3 regions of the Chromobacterium sp. IIBBL 290-4 genome follow, and region 1 is predicted to be linked to each of the others. Evidence: predicted binding sites of a transcription regulator. Region 1 holds the regulator's gene; each other region holds the start of a gene.
What was found. The regulator sigma-54, encoded in region 1, starts transcription at its own class of promoters, with help from an activator protein. The targets are predictions, from matches to a motif close to CTGGCACGCTTCATGCTT.
Positions count from the first base shown of each region.

Region 2: the regulator sigma-54 is predicted to act here: its motif matches at 1,960-1,977, upstream of adh (aldehyde dehydrogenase).
Region 3: the regulator sigma-54 is predicted to act here: its motif matches at 3,222-3,239, upstream of NKT35_RS16105 (4Fe-4S dicluster domain-containing protein).

Region 1 is NZ_CP100128.1:52,824-56,905, forward strand. It holds gene lptA (lipopolysaccharide transport periplasmic protein LptA) at 1-53, shown strand, start outside; gene lptB (LPS export ABC transporter ATP-binding protein) at 56-784, shown strand; gene NKT35_RS00230 (RNA polymerase factor sigma-54) at 788-2,182, shown strand; gene hpf (ribosome hibernation-promoting factor, HPF/YfiA family) at 2,252-2,584, shown strand; gene ptsN (PTS IIA-like nitrogen regulatory protein PtsN) at 2,709-3,170, shown strand; gene hprK (HPr(Ser) kinase/phosphatase) at 3,163-4,082, shown strand, end outside.
Region 2 is NZ_CP100128.1:1,745,021-1,749,102, forward strand. It holds gene NKT35_RS08155 (sigma-54-dependent Fis family transcriptional regulator) at 1-1,755, opposite strand, end outside; gene adh (aldehyde dehydrogenase) at 2,033-3,538, shown strand; gene NKT35_RS08165 (methyl-accepting chemotaxis protein) at 4,028-4,082, opposite strand, start outside.
Region 3 is NZ_CP100128.1:3,442,333-3,446,414, forward strand. It holds gene NKT35_RS16095 (respiratory chain complex I subunit 1 family protein) at 1-527, opposite strand, end outside; gene hyfB (hydrogenase 4 subunit B) at 538-2,559, opposite strand; gene NKT35_RS16105 (4Fe-4S dicluster domain-containing protein) at 2,556-3,122, opposite strand; gene NKT35_RS16110 (IS5 family transposase) at 3,449-4,082, opposite strand, start outside.

The DNA.
Region 1 (4,082 bases):
CCTCCCAGCCCGCCGCTGCCAGCAAGCCGGCGGCAGGGAGCGCCAAGCCATGACCATGAAGCCCAGCACCCTCTCCGTCGCCCACCTGAAAAAGCGCTTCAAGAAGCGCACCGTGGTCAAAGACGTCTCGCTGCAGATCTCCAGCGGCGAAGTCGTCGGCCTGCTCGGCCCCAACGGCGCCGGCAAAACCACCAGCTTCTACATGATCGTCGGCCTGATCGGCGCCGACGACGGCGAAATCCAGCTCGACGGCGAAAGCATCACCCACTACGCCATCCACCAGCGCGCGCAGATGGGCCTGGGCTATTTGCCGCAAGAAGCTTCCATCTTCCGCCGCATGACGGTGGAAGAGAACATCGCCGCCATCCTGGAGATTTCTGGCCGCAAGGGCAAACAGCTGGAAAAAGAGCTGGACCTGCTGCTGGACGACCTCAACATCGCCCACTTGCGCGACAGCAATGCCTTGTCGCTGTCCGGCGGCGAGCGCCGCCGCGTGGAGATCGCCCGCGTGCTGGCCACCCGTCCGCGCTTCATCCTGCTGGACGAGCCGTTCGCCGGCGTGGACCCGATCGCGGTGATCGACATCCAGAAGATCATCTCCTTCCTCAAGGGCCGCGGCATCGGCGTGCTGATCACCGACCACAACGTCCGCGAAACGCTGCGCATCTGCGACCGCGCCTACATCATCAGCGACGGCTCGGTGCTGGCTTCCGGCGAACCCGAAGAACTGGTCAATAACGAGAGAGTGCGCGAGGTCTACCTCGGCGAACACTTCCATCTGTAAGCAATGAAACAGGCCCTCCAGCTCAAAGTTTCCCAGCAGCTGACGCTGACGCCCCAACTGCAACAATCGATCAAATTGCTGCAGCTCTCCACGCTGGATCTGCAAGCGGAAGTCGAGCGTTTTCTGCTCGACAACCCCTTGCTGGAGCACAGCGACGAGCCGCGCGAAGCCGATAGCCCCTCCGACCGGGAAGACGCGCCGGCGGAAAGCGCGGCGGACGATGCGCGAGACGGCGATGGCGGCGAATTGCTGGAATGGGGCGGCGGCAGCCGCGCCGCCGGCGACGACGACTTCGACCCCATGCTGAACGTGCCGTGCCAGGTCACCCTGCGCGAGCATCTGCTGGCGCAGTTGGGCGAGGTGGCGCTCTCGGATCGCGATCGGGCCATCATGCGCCTGCTGATCGAAGAGTTGGACGATGACGGCTATCTGCCGGTGCAGCTGGAAGAGCTGGCCAGCAATATCCCGCTGGAGCTGGAGCTGGACAGCGACGAGCTGGCGGTGGGACTGCGCCTGCTGCAGCAGTTCGACCCCGCCGGCGTGGGCGCGCGCTCGCTGGCCGAGGCGCTGGAGCTGCAGCTGCTGCGCCGTCCCGGCCAAGAACCGGGACACGCCCTGGCGCTGACTATCGTCCGCGAGCATCTCGCGCTGCTGGGCAACCGCGACTACGCCCGCTTGAAAAAAACGCTGGGCTGCGGCGACGATCAGCTGCGCGAAGCGCAAACGCAGATCGCCAGCCTCAATCCCCGCCCGGCCGCCGGCTTCGTCGAGGGCGAGGTCCATTACGTGATTCCCGACATCAGCGTGCGCAAACGCCGCGGCCGCTGGGTGGCCGAACTCAACCGCGCCGCCATGCCCAAGCTGCGCGTCAACGGGCTGTATGAGCGCATGCTGGCCGACAACCGCGGCCAGAACGGCGAAATGTCGGGGCGGCTTCAGGAGGCGCGCTGGCTGGTGAAAAACATTCAACAGCGGTTTGACACCATCCTGAAAGTGGCGGAAGCTATTGTTGAACGTCAACAATTGTTCTTTGAACATGGCGAAGTGGCGATGCGCCCGCTGATCCTGCGCGACATCGCCGAAGAAATCGGCCTGCACGAATCCACCGTCTCGCGCTCGACCAGCCAGAAGTATCTGCTATGCGCGCGAGGTTTGTTCGAGCTCAAGTATTTCTTCGGCAGTTCGCTGGAAACTGAAAGCGGCGGAGAGTGCTCCGCCACGGCGATCAAGGCCCACATCCGCGGCATGGTGGAGTCGGAAAATCCGGCCAAGCCGCTGTCGGACAGCGCCATCGCCGATGCGCTGGACAAGCTGGGAATACAGGTTGCCAGACGCACCGTAGCCAAGTATCGTGAAGCCATGCAGATTCCTCCCGTGAATCTGCGCAAGACACTGTAAAGCGCCACAGCAGAATACCAAGCCGCCCGGCGACCCATCCGGGCGGATAACACCAGAAGGAGCTAGGGTATGAACCTCAAAGTTACTGGTCTGCATCTGGAAGTCACCCCGTCGCTGCGCGAATACATCGAAAGCAAACTGGAGCGCATTACCCGACACGTCGACAATGTGATCGATATCTCCGTCACCCTGTCGGTGGACAAGCTGGTTCAGAAGGCCGAGGTTAACGTACACCTGTCCGGCAAGGACATCCACATCGAGGCCACCGAAGCCGATCTGTACGCCGCCATCGACCTGTTGATGGACAAACTGGATCGCCAAGTGCTGAAGCACAAGGAGAAGCAGACCGAGCACCGCGCGGTGGGCTCGGGCGAGTCCTCCCAGGCGCAAGCCTCGCTGTAAGGCGGCTCAAATGGCAACGGGAACCAGGCGGTTCCCGTTTTTCTTTGCGCCTGCCGGTTTTCAGTACTATCAAGGCAACGTAGAATTCCAGCTTTCTCCCCAAGCCGCATGCATAACTAAAGATATGAACCTCATCGGCAAGATCCTGACCCCGGACCACGTGCTGCTGGATCTGGACGTCGCCAGCAAGAAGCGGGTGTTCGAGCAGGTGGGCCTGTTGGTGGAAAACACCCGCGGCATCGCCCGCAGCGAAATCTTCGACAGCCTGTTCAGCCGTGAAAAACTCGGCTCCACCGGGCTGGGCCAAGGCGTGGCCATTCCCCATGGCCGGGCCCGCGGCCTGAAGGAGGCCACCGGCGTATTCATCCGCCTGAAGGCCCCCATCCCCTTCGACGCGCCGGACGGCAAGCCCGTGCAATGCCTGTTCGTGCTGCTGGTGCCCGAGCACGCCACCGACCTGCATCTGCAAGTGCTGTCGGAACTGGCGCAGATGTTCTCCAGCCGCCAGATGCGCGAAAAGATGCTGACCATCACCATGCGCGACGAACTCTATCAGCTGCTCAGCGAGTGGACGCCCAATGCCTAGCATCACCGTACGCAGGCTGTATCAGGAAAACCAGCAAAAGCTCAACCTGACCTGGGTGGCCGGCACAGGCGGCGCCGACAATGTCATCGGCAACGATGAGCAGCGCCCCACCCTCGCCCTGGTGGGCCACCTCAACTTCATCCACCCCAACCGGGTGCAGGTGCTGGGCCTGGCCGAGGTGGACTATTTGAACAAGCTGGAGCAGTCCGCCGCCAAGACGGCGCTGGACCAGCTGTTCCACAAGAGCATGTCGGTGGTGATGGTGACCAACGGCCAGCCCGTGCCGCGGCTGCTGCGCGACTACTGCCACAGCCACAATGTGCCCTTGATGTGCAGCACGCTGGAAAGCCCCTATCTGATGGACGTGCTGCGCATTTACCTGGCGCGCGCCCTGGCGGTGTCCACCGTGCTGCACGGCGTATTCCTCGACGTGTTCGAGATCGGCGTGCTGATCATGGGCGATTCGGCGATGGGCAAGAGCGAACTGGCGCTGGAGCTGATCTCGCGCGGCCACGGCATGGTGGCGGACGACGCGGTGGAGCTGTACCGCATCGGCCCGGACACGCTGGAAGGCCGCTGCCCGCCGCTGCTGCGCGACTTCCTGGAAGTTCGTGGCCTCGGCATCCTCAATATCCGCACTATCTTCGGCGAAACCGCGGTGCGTCCCAAGAAGGTGCTGAAGCTGATCATCCACCTGGTCAAAGCCAACGATCAGGCGATGCAGGCGCTGGACCGGCTCAACATCCAGTCGGAAACCCAGGACATCATCGGCGTCACCGTGCGCAAGGTGGTGCTGCCCGTGGCCGCCGGCCGCAACCTGGCGGTGCTGGTGGAAGCCGCGGTGCGCAATTACATCCTGCAGCTGCGCGGCATAGACAGCACCCGGGAGTTCATCGAACGCCACACCAACTT
Region 2 (4,082 bases), 1.7 Mb from region 1:
GATGGCGCTGTCCGGCACCGCATGGCCCTGGTTTTCCATATCGGCGCGCAGCAAGGCCGGCAGATGGCGCATTTCCAATTGCGCGCCGTCGTCGGCCAGCGCCAGCAAGGTGGCCAGCAGATTGGCCAGCTCGCGCAGATTGCCGGGCCAGCGGTAGCCGCGGAAGGCTCGGCCGAGCTCGGCGGACAAGGCGATGCCGCGACGCGCCGCGCCCATCTCGTCCAGCATGCGCTGCGCGATGGCGGCCACGTCGCCGCGCTCGCGCAGCGGCGGCAGGCTGAGCGGGTAATGGCACAGGCGGTAATAGAGGTCGGCGCGGAACGCGCCTTCGGCCACCTTGGCGCGCAGGTCGCGGTGGGTGGCGCAGATCAGCCGGATGTCCAGCTGTTGCGCCGGCCCGCCGCCCAGCGGCGTCACTTCGCGCTCCTGCAGCACTCGCAGCAGCCTGGCCTGCAGCGCCAGCGGCATATCGCCTATCTCGTCCAGGAACAGCACGCCGCCGTCCGCCTCGCGCAGCCTGCCTTTGCTGCCTTGGCGGCTGGCGCCGGTGTAGGCGCCGGGCAGGTAGCCGAACAGCTCGGCCTCGATCAGGCCTTCGGGAATGGCGGCGCAGTTGACCGCGATGAAGGGCTGGCCGCGGCGGCTGCCGGCGGCGTGCAGGGCGCGCGCCAGCCTGTCCTTGCCGGTGCCGGTTTCGCCGAGGATCAGCACCGGAATATCGGCCTCCAGCTGCTTGAGCGCGGTGGCGCACAGTTCGGGCGGCGCGCCGTCCAGCGGCTCAAGGACGGCGGCGGGGGGCGCTTTGGCGGGCTGGGCGGGCCTTGCCGCGCGGGGGGGCGACGCAATGGGCGCGGCGGCGGGCGGCTTCAAGCGGGCGGAAAAGCGCTGTGCGCCGATCTGCAGCGCGCCTAGGGCCTGGCCGTGGCGTTGCAGCCAATGCTCCAGGCTTTGGCCGAACAGCGCGGCGAAATGGCGCGCCTGCCAGCGGCCGGGCTCCAGCCCGCACAGCGAGAGCCCGGGGCGGTTGGCGGCCAGCAGCCGGCCATCGCCGTCGAAGGCCAGCTTGCAGGCCGAGGGCGCGTCCAGCAAGCGCGGATCGGCGTGCAGGCACAGCAGCCAGCCGTGGCGGGCGGCCTCTTCCAGCAGGCGCGACTCGATCTGGCCGCGCGCCGCCTGCAGCGCCAGAATTTGCGGCTGGCCCAGCTTGCGGCTGGCGCCGCTGATGTCCAGCGCGCCCAGCAACTGGCCCTGCGGCCCTAGCAAGGGCTCGGCGGCGCAGGCCAGCACGCGGTTGCGTTCCAGATAATGCTCGGCGCCGCGCACCAGCACGCTGTCGATGGCGGCCAGCGCGGTGCCGATGGCGTTGGTGCCGCGCGCGGCTTCGCTCCAGTCCATGCCCGGAGTCAGGGCCAGCTGTTCCGCCTTGTTCAGAAAATCGATGTGGCCGCTTTCATCCAGTATCAGGCCGCGGCTGTCCGCCACCACCAGGGCCAGTTGCCGGCTGGCCACCTGTTCGAACAGGCCGGCCAGCGCCGGCGCGGCGGGCGCGAGCCAGTCCTGGTTCGCTTCTTGCCGCTGGTTCAGCTCCATCGCCGTCAGCTTGTCGCCGCCGCCGCCGCCCGCCGGCAAACCCAGGCCGCGGCAACGTTGCCAGGAATGCAGGATGGGCGGCGGCAAGGCCTGGCCGGGCAAGGGCTGATCGGTGAAGAAACGGCGGCGGATCTCGTCCAGCGGCAAACGGCTGACAGCGTTCATGCGCGGCTCCTGGCCTGTCTCGCCGTGCTGAGACAGGTGTCGCGGCGCGAGACAGTTTGATTGGCGTTTCGGTCGATTATCGCCGCATCTGCGCGCATGGCAATGCATTGATTTGAATGGACTATTGTTGCGGTGCGAAATGAGAGGCCGCAAAGCGTTGCGGTTTCAGGCGGTCTGCTATTTTGCAATGCAAAAATCATAATTCTGGCACGCTGCTTGCGCTGTTGCGAAATCCGCTGAACGGATAGCCACCATCCACCAGACGAGGAGACTGAAGATGGCAAGCCTGCAACCTGGATTTCAATTGAAGCCGCGTTACGCCAACTATATCGGCGGCCAGTGGGTGCCGCCGGTGAACGGCCGCTATTTCGAAAACGTCACCCCGATTACCGGCAAGACACTGTGCGAGATTCCCCGCTCGGATGAGCAGGACGTGGAGCTGGCGCTGGACGCCGCCCACGCCGCCCGTTTCAAATGGGGCCATACGCCGGTGACCGAGCGCGCCATCATCCTGAACAAGATCGCCGACCGGATGGAGGCCAATCTGGCCCTGCTGGCCGAGGTGGAAACCTGGGACAACGGCAAGCCTATCCGCGAAACCCGCGCCGCCGACATCCCGCTGGCCATCGACCATTTCCGTTATTTCGCGTCCTGCGTGCGCGCGCAGGAAGGCAGCCTGGGCGAGATCGATGCCAACACCGTGTCCTACCATTTCCACGAGCCGCTGGGCGTGGTCGGGCAGATTATTCCCTGGAACTTCCCCATTCTGATGGCGGCGTGGAAGCTGGCGCCGGCGCTGGCCGCCGGCAATTGCGTGGTGCTGAAGCCGGCCGAGCAGACGCCCTTGTCCATTCTGGTGCTGATGGAACTGGTGGGCGATCTGCTGCCGCCTGGCGTGCTCAATGTGGTGAACGGCTTCGGAGTGGAGGCCGGCAAGCCGCTGGCCAGCTCCAAGCGCATCGCCAAGATCGCCTTCACCGGCGAAACCGGCACCGGCCGGCTGATCATGCAGTACGCCAGCCAGAATTTGATCCCGGTGACGCTGGAGCTGGGCGGCAAATCGCCCAATATCTTCTTCGATGACGTGGCGGCGCAGGATGATGCCTTCTTCGACAAGGCCATCGAAGGCTTCGTGATGTTCGCGCTGAACCAGGGCGAGGTGTGCACCTGCCCCAGCCGCGCGCTGATCCACGAATCGATCTACGACCGTTTCATGGAAAAAGCGCTGCAGCGCGTCGCCGCCATCAAGCAGGGCAACCCGCTGGACCCGCAAACGATGATAGGCGCGCAGGCCTCGCAAGAGCAGATGGACAAGATCCAGAGCTATCTCGCCATCGGCCGCGACGAAGGCGCCAAGGTATTGGCCGGCGGCGCCCGCGCCCACCTGGACGGCGATCTGGCTGGCGGTTTCTACATCCAGCCCACGGTGTTCCACGGCCACAACAAGATGCGCATCTTTCAGGAAGAAATCTTCGGGCCGGTGGTGTCGGTGACCACCTTCAAGGACCGCGACGAGGCGCTGGCTATCGCCAACGACACCCTGTACGGCCTGGGCGCTGGCGTGTGGACGCGCAATATCAACAGCGCCTTCTTCATGGGCCGCCATATCGAGGCCGGCCGGGTGTGGACCAACTGTTACCACGCCTACCCGGCGCATGCGGCCTTCGGCGGCTACAAGCAATCGGGCATCGGCCGCGAAACCCACAAGATGATGCTGGAGCATTACCAGCAGACCAAGAACCTGCTGGTCAGCTACGGCGAGGACAAGCTGGGTTTCTTCTGATCGCTGACTGATCAGCCGCCAATCACACCGCCCTCTGGGGCGGTTTTTTTGCGTTTTGCGTATACGGTGGCTTTCTGCCTGAAAAGTGTCATGCTTTTTATACAAGCAAAACATTGGGCGATTTATCCATACCGGCTAGAGTATGAATTCTTTTGTAATTTAAAACATGAAATACATTATTTATTTACGTAAAATATTTCATTAATTATGCTTTTGGCAATTCAAGGGGCGTGTCGAGCGCGAGATGCGGCTGGGCATGGCGGAGAGCGGCCAATGACCGCGCCAAGCGCGGCTGCGGGGTTTGGATCTGAGTTATCGCCGGACGCGCATGGCGGGATGCGCGCTAGCGGCCGTCCGCAGCCAGGGTGCGGATGAGGAGAGGCGTTCGGAACAGGGTGGAGGAGCGCTGGCGTGGCGAGGGCTGTGAGGGGAAAGCGGAGAGGGGAAATGCCGCGCGGCAGCGGCCAAGCGCCACCGCGCGATCGTCGTTTAGGCGGAGAGCTGGTCCAGAGACCGCTGCAATTTCACGCTGATCTGCTCCAGC
Region 3 (4,082 bases), 3.4 Mb from region 1:
GGCGACTGCAGATAGCTGCCGGACATGCCGGTGGCGATGGCGCCCAGATTGGTGCTGCCCTCGATCAAGGCCACCACCAGCAGCGAGAGCATCATCGTCGGCTCCACCAGGATGCCCAGCGTCAGCTCGCGGCCGGCGCCTATGCCGGCGAAGGAACTGCCGGAGTCCACGCCGGACAGCGAGAGGAAAAAGCGCGCAAGGCCGAACAGGTAGACGAAGCTGATCAGATCGGCCAGCGGGCCGGCCGGCGAGTGGCGGGTGAGGGCAGGCAGCGCCATCGCCAGCATCAGCATGATGGACAGCTGCGCCGCCGGCGCCAGGCGAAAGGCGAGGCCGGCCTGGCCCGGCGCCACGTCCTGGCGGCGGAACAGCTTGAAAATATCGCGGTAGTCCTGCAGCACGCCGGGGCCGCGCCGCGAATGCATGCGGGCGCGGATCATCCGCGACACGCCGGTGAACAGCGGCGCCAGCGCCAGCAGCAGCGCGGCTTGCGCGATGGCCAGGGGGAGGGATTGCAATGCTTGCATGGTGGTTCTCCTAGCGCGCGGCGATCAAGAGCAGCGCCAATAGCGCGATCACCACGTACAGGCAGTACAGGCGGAAGTCGCCGTGCTGCAGCCAGCGGACGCGGGCCGCCAACCGGTCAACCCAGCGTGCGACAGGCAGGGTCAGCATCCGGTCCCACAGCGGCTCGGCGCGCGCGGCGCCGGCTATGGTCTTCTCCAGCGCGGCGTCCAGCCTGGCGGCCGGCGACAACTGGCCGCGCAGGCGGTAAAGCGGGGCGAACATATGCGTCACCGGCTGGCTCAAGCCTTGTGGGCCGACCGACATCGACGCTTCCTGCGCGTAGCCGCAGGCCCAGGCGTCGCCCTGCTGGCGACGGGCCAGCCGCGCGCCGCGCAGCATGGACAAGGCCAACAGCAGAATCAGCGGCAGCGAGATCAGCAGCAGCGCCAGCAGCGGCATGGACACCATGGTTTGAGCGTGCAGGCCGGGGTGGATGGACAGGCCGTCGGTCACCGATTGCGGCGAGGTGTGCGTCAAAGATCCAGCCACATTGGCCATCAGCGGCGACACCGCGTTCGCGCCTACGCCCAGCAACAACAGCGCCAGCGCGGCCAGCAGCATGGCGGCGCGCATGCTTGGCGGCGTTTCGGTCGCCTCGGCGGCATGGTGGCTGCGCGGCGCGCCGGAGAAACACATGCCGTAAGCCTTGACGAAGGCCATCGCCGCCAGCGCGCCGGTCAAGGCCAGCATCACCATGGCCAGCGGGCCAGCCAGCCGCAGCGCGAAGCCGGCATCCTGGCTGACGGCGAACAGCGCCTGGTAGGTGAACCACTCGGAGACAAAGCCGTTGAAAGGCGGCAGCGCGCAGATGGCCAGGCTGCCGGCCAGAAAGCTCAGCGCCGTCCACGGCATGCGCGCGGCCAGACCGCCCAGCTGCTCCATATCCTTGCTGTGGGCTCGGTAGAGAATGGAGCCCGCGCCCATGAACAGCAGGCCCTTGAACAAGGCGTGGTTGAGCAGGTGGTAGCCGGCGGCGACAAAACCCAGCGCGGCCAGCAAGGGCTGGTGCGTCGCCAGGCCCAGCATGCCGGCGCCCACGCCCAGCAGGATGATGCCCACGTTCTCCACGGTGGAGTAGGCCAGCAGCCGCTTCAGATCCCGCTCGGCCAGCGCGTACAGCACGCCCAGCACGGCGGACACGCCGCCTATGGCCAGCACCAACAGGCCCCACCAGGCGGTGTGCGCGCCCAGTATGTCCACGGCCACCTTGACGATGCCGAACACGCCTATCTTCACCATCACGCCGGACATCAGCGCCGAAGCGTGCGAGGGCGCTGCCGGGTGGGCGCGCGGCAGCCAGCCATGCAGCGGCACCATGCCGGCCTTGGCGCCGAAGCCGAACAGCGAGAGCAGGAACACGACGGAAGCGAGCGGGCCATCGAGACGCAGCGCGCGGAAGCTGTCGAAATCCAGGCTGCCGCTTTGCGCGTACATGAGGAAGAAGGCGATCAGGATCAGCACCGAGCCGGCGTGGGCGATCAGGAAGTACAGAAAGCCCGCGTTCACTGCCTCTTCATCCTGCTCGAAAATCACCAGGAAGTAAGACGCCAGCGACATCGCCTCGAACAGGATCAGAAAGTAAAAGGCGTTGTCCATCGCCGCCAGCGCCGTCATCGCCGCGATGAAGGCATTGGCGAAGAAGCCCATCGCGCCGACGCCGCGGCCGCGATATTCCTGAACATAAGACCAGCCGAACAGCGAGGTCAGCAGGGTCAAGGCCGAAATGGCCAGCAGCAGCAGCGCCGAGAATGGGTCCAGCCGCACCGCGAAATGGGCGAACTCAAACGGCCCGGCAGCTGCGAAGCGCTCCACCGAGCCGTTTTGCAGCACCGGCCAGGCGGCGGCCAGACCGCAGGCCGCGCCGGCCATGCCGAACAGCGAAGAAGCGGCGATGGCGAGACACTCCATTCTGGCGAGCAGCAGGCTGAGCAGCGCGCCCGCGCCGTATAGGCAGACGGCCAGCAACAGCCATTGCAAGGGAGCGAGGCTCATGATCTTTCCTCCGGCAGGTTCACATCCTCGCCCAGCGAGTGCAGCGCCGCCTGTCGGCGGGGGCTGGCGGCGCGGGCCAGCGCATCGTTGTCTTCCAGCCGCAGCGCCTGCGTCGGGCAGACGCGCATGCATTCGGGGCCATCGGCCAGGCCCTGGCACAGATCGCATTTGATGGCGATGGCCTTGACGCCCGGCTCCCAAGCCAGTAACGGCGACAGCGTCGCGTTGCTGTTATGCGGCGCGGCGGAAGGCCCGGCCTCAGCTTGCGGCGCTTGCCAGGCCGGACTGACGGCGGCTACGCCGTCGCAAGGCGTGCCGGAGAGCTGGATGGCGCCGAAAGGACAGGCGATGGCGCATAGCTTGCAGCCTATGCACAGCGTTTCATTGAGATCGACGCTGCGGCCGGACAGCGAGATCGCCGCCACCGGACAGACGCGCGCGCAAGGCGCGTCGTCGCAATGGCGGCACAGCACCGGCGCGGTGACGGAGGCCGTGCGGGTGACGGCCAGCCGTGGATGCGCCTGCAGGCCGGCCGCGCGATGCAGCGCGGAACAGGCGGCCATGCAGGTATTGCATCCATTGCAAAGCTCGGGCTCTGCAATGACGAAGCGGTTCATGATTCCCCCAAGTAAAGCCAGGCGGGGCCCGGGATGGCTTATTACTTGCAGGAGGCGTGCCAGCTTAGGTAGGTAAGGAGATCTTCCTTTTATTTCATGGGTTTACTGGTATTTTTAGGAAGGGTCGGGTGTGCCGATGGGGTGTCGGAGTGCTACGCGTATCGACAGAAGTGACGAGTCATGTCGAATTTTTGCATGTTGGGCTGCTGTATTTGAGAGGCTTTGTTGCATAAATAGGCTTCGGCATGCAAAGCCCCTTTCCCCGGACGGATTTATGGCATGCGCACCGTCATCGGCGTCCCGAGCCGCGTGAAGCGGTTCAAGATCGCCGCTCGCACTTGGAGCTCTGCGACTTGACGGTCGAAGTCCCTTGCCATTACCCGCTCGCCCAGCAGCTTGAAACAGCGCATCTTGGTTTCCACCAGGCTGCGGCGATGGTAACCGCTCCATTTCCTCCAGATCGCTCGACCCAGGAGCCGGGTAGCACGCAGTATCTCGTTTCGGACATGGGCGCCCAACCGATTTTCCTTCCACGGCTTGGCATTCTTTCGGGTAGGAATCACCGCCTCGGCTTTTCGCTTGGCAATCGCTTCATGGCAGCCTTTGGTGTCGTAGGCACCATCGCCACTTACTGCAGCAATCCTTTCCCCCGCGGAAATCTGGTCCAGCAACTCCGGCAACATTGGCGCATCGCCCACCGCGTTGTCGGTCACTTCAATCGCCCGGATTTCCAGCGTCTGCGCATCAATGCCCAAATGCACCTTGCGCCACTGACGGCGGTACTCCGCGCCGTGTTTCTTCGTTTTCCATTCGCCTTCACCCAGCATCTTGATGCCGGTGCTGTCGATCAACAGGTGCAGCCCGGTCGTGGTTGGACGGCAAGGAATGGCCACCTGCAAATGCTTT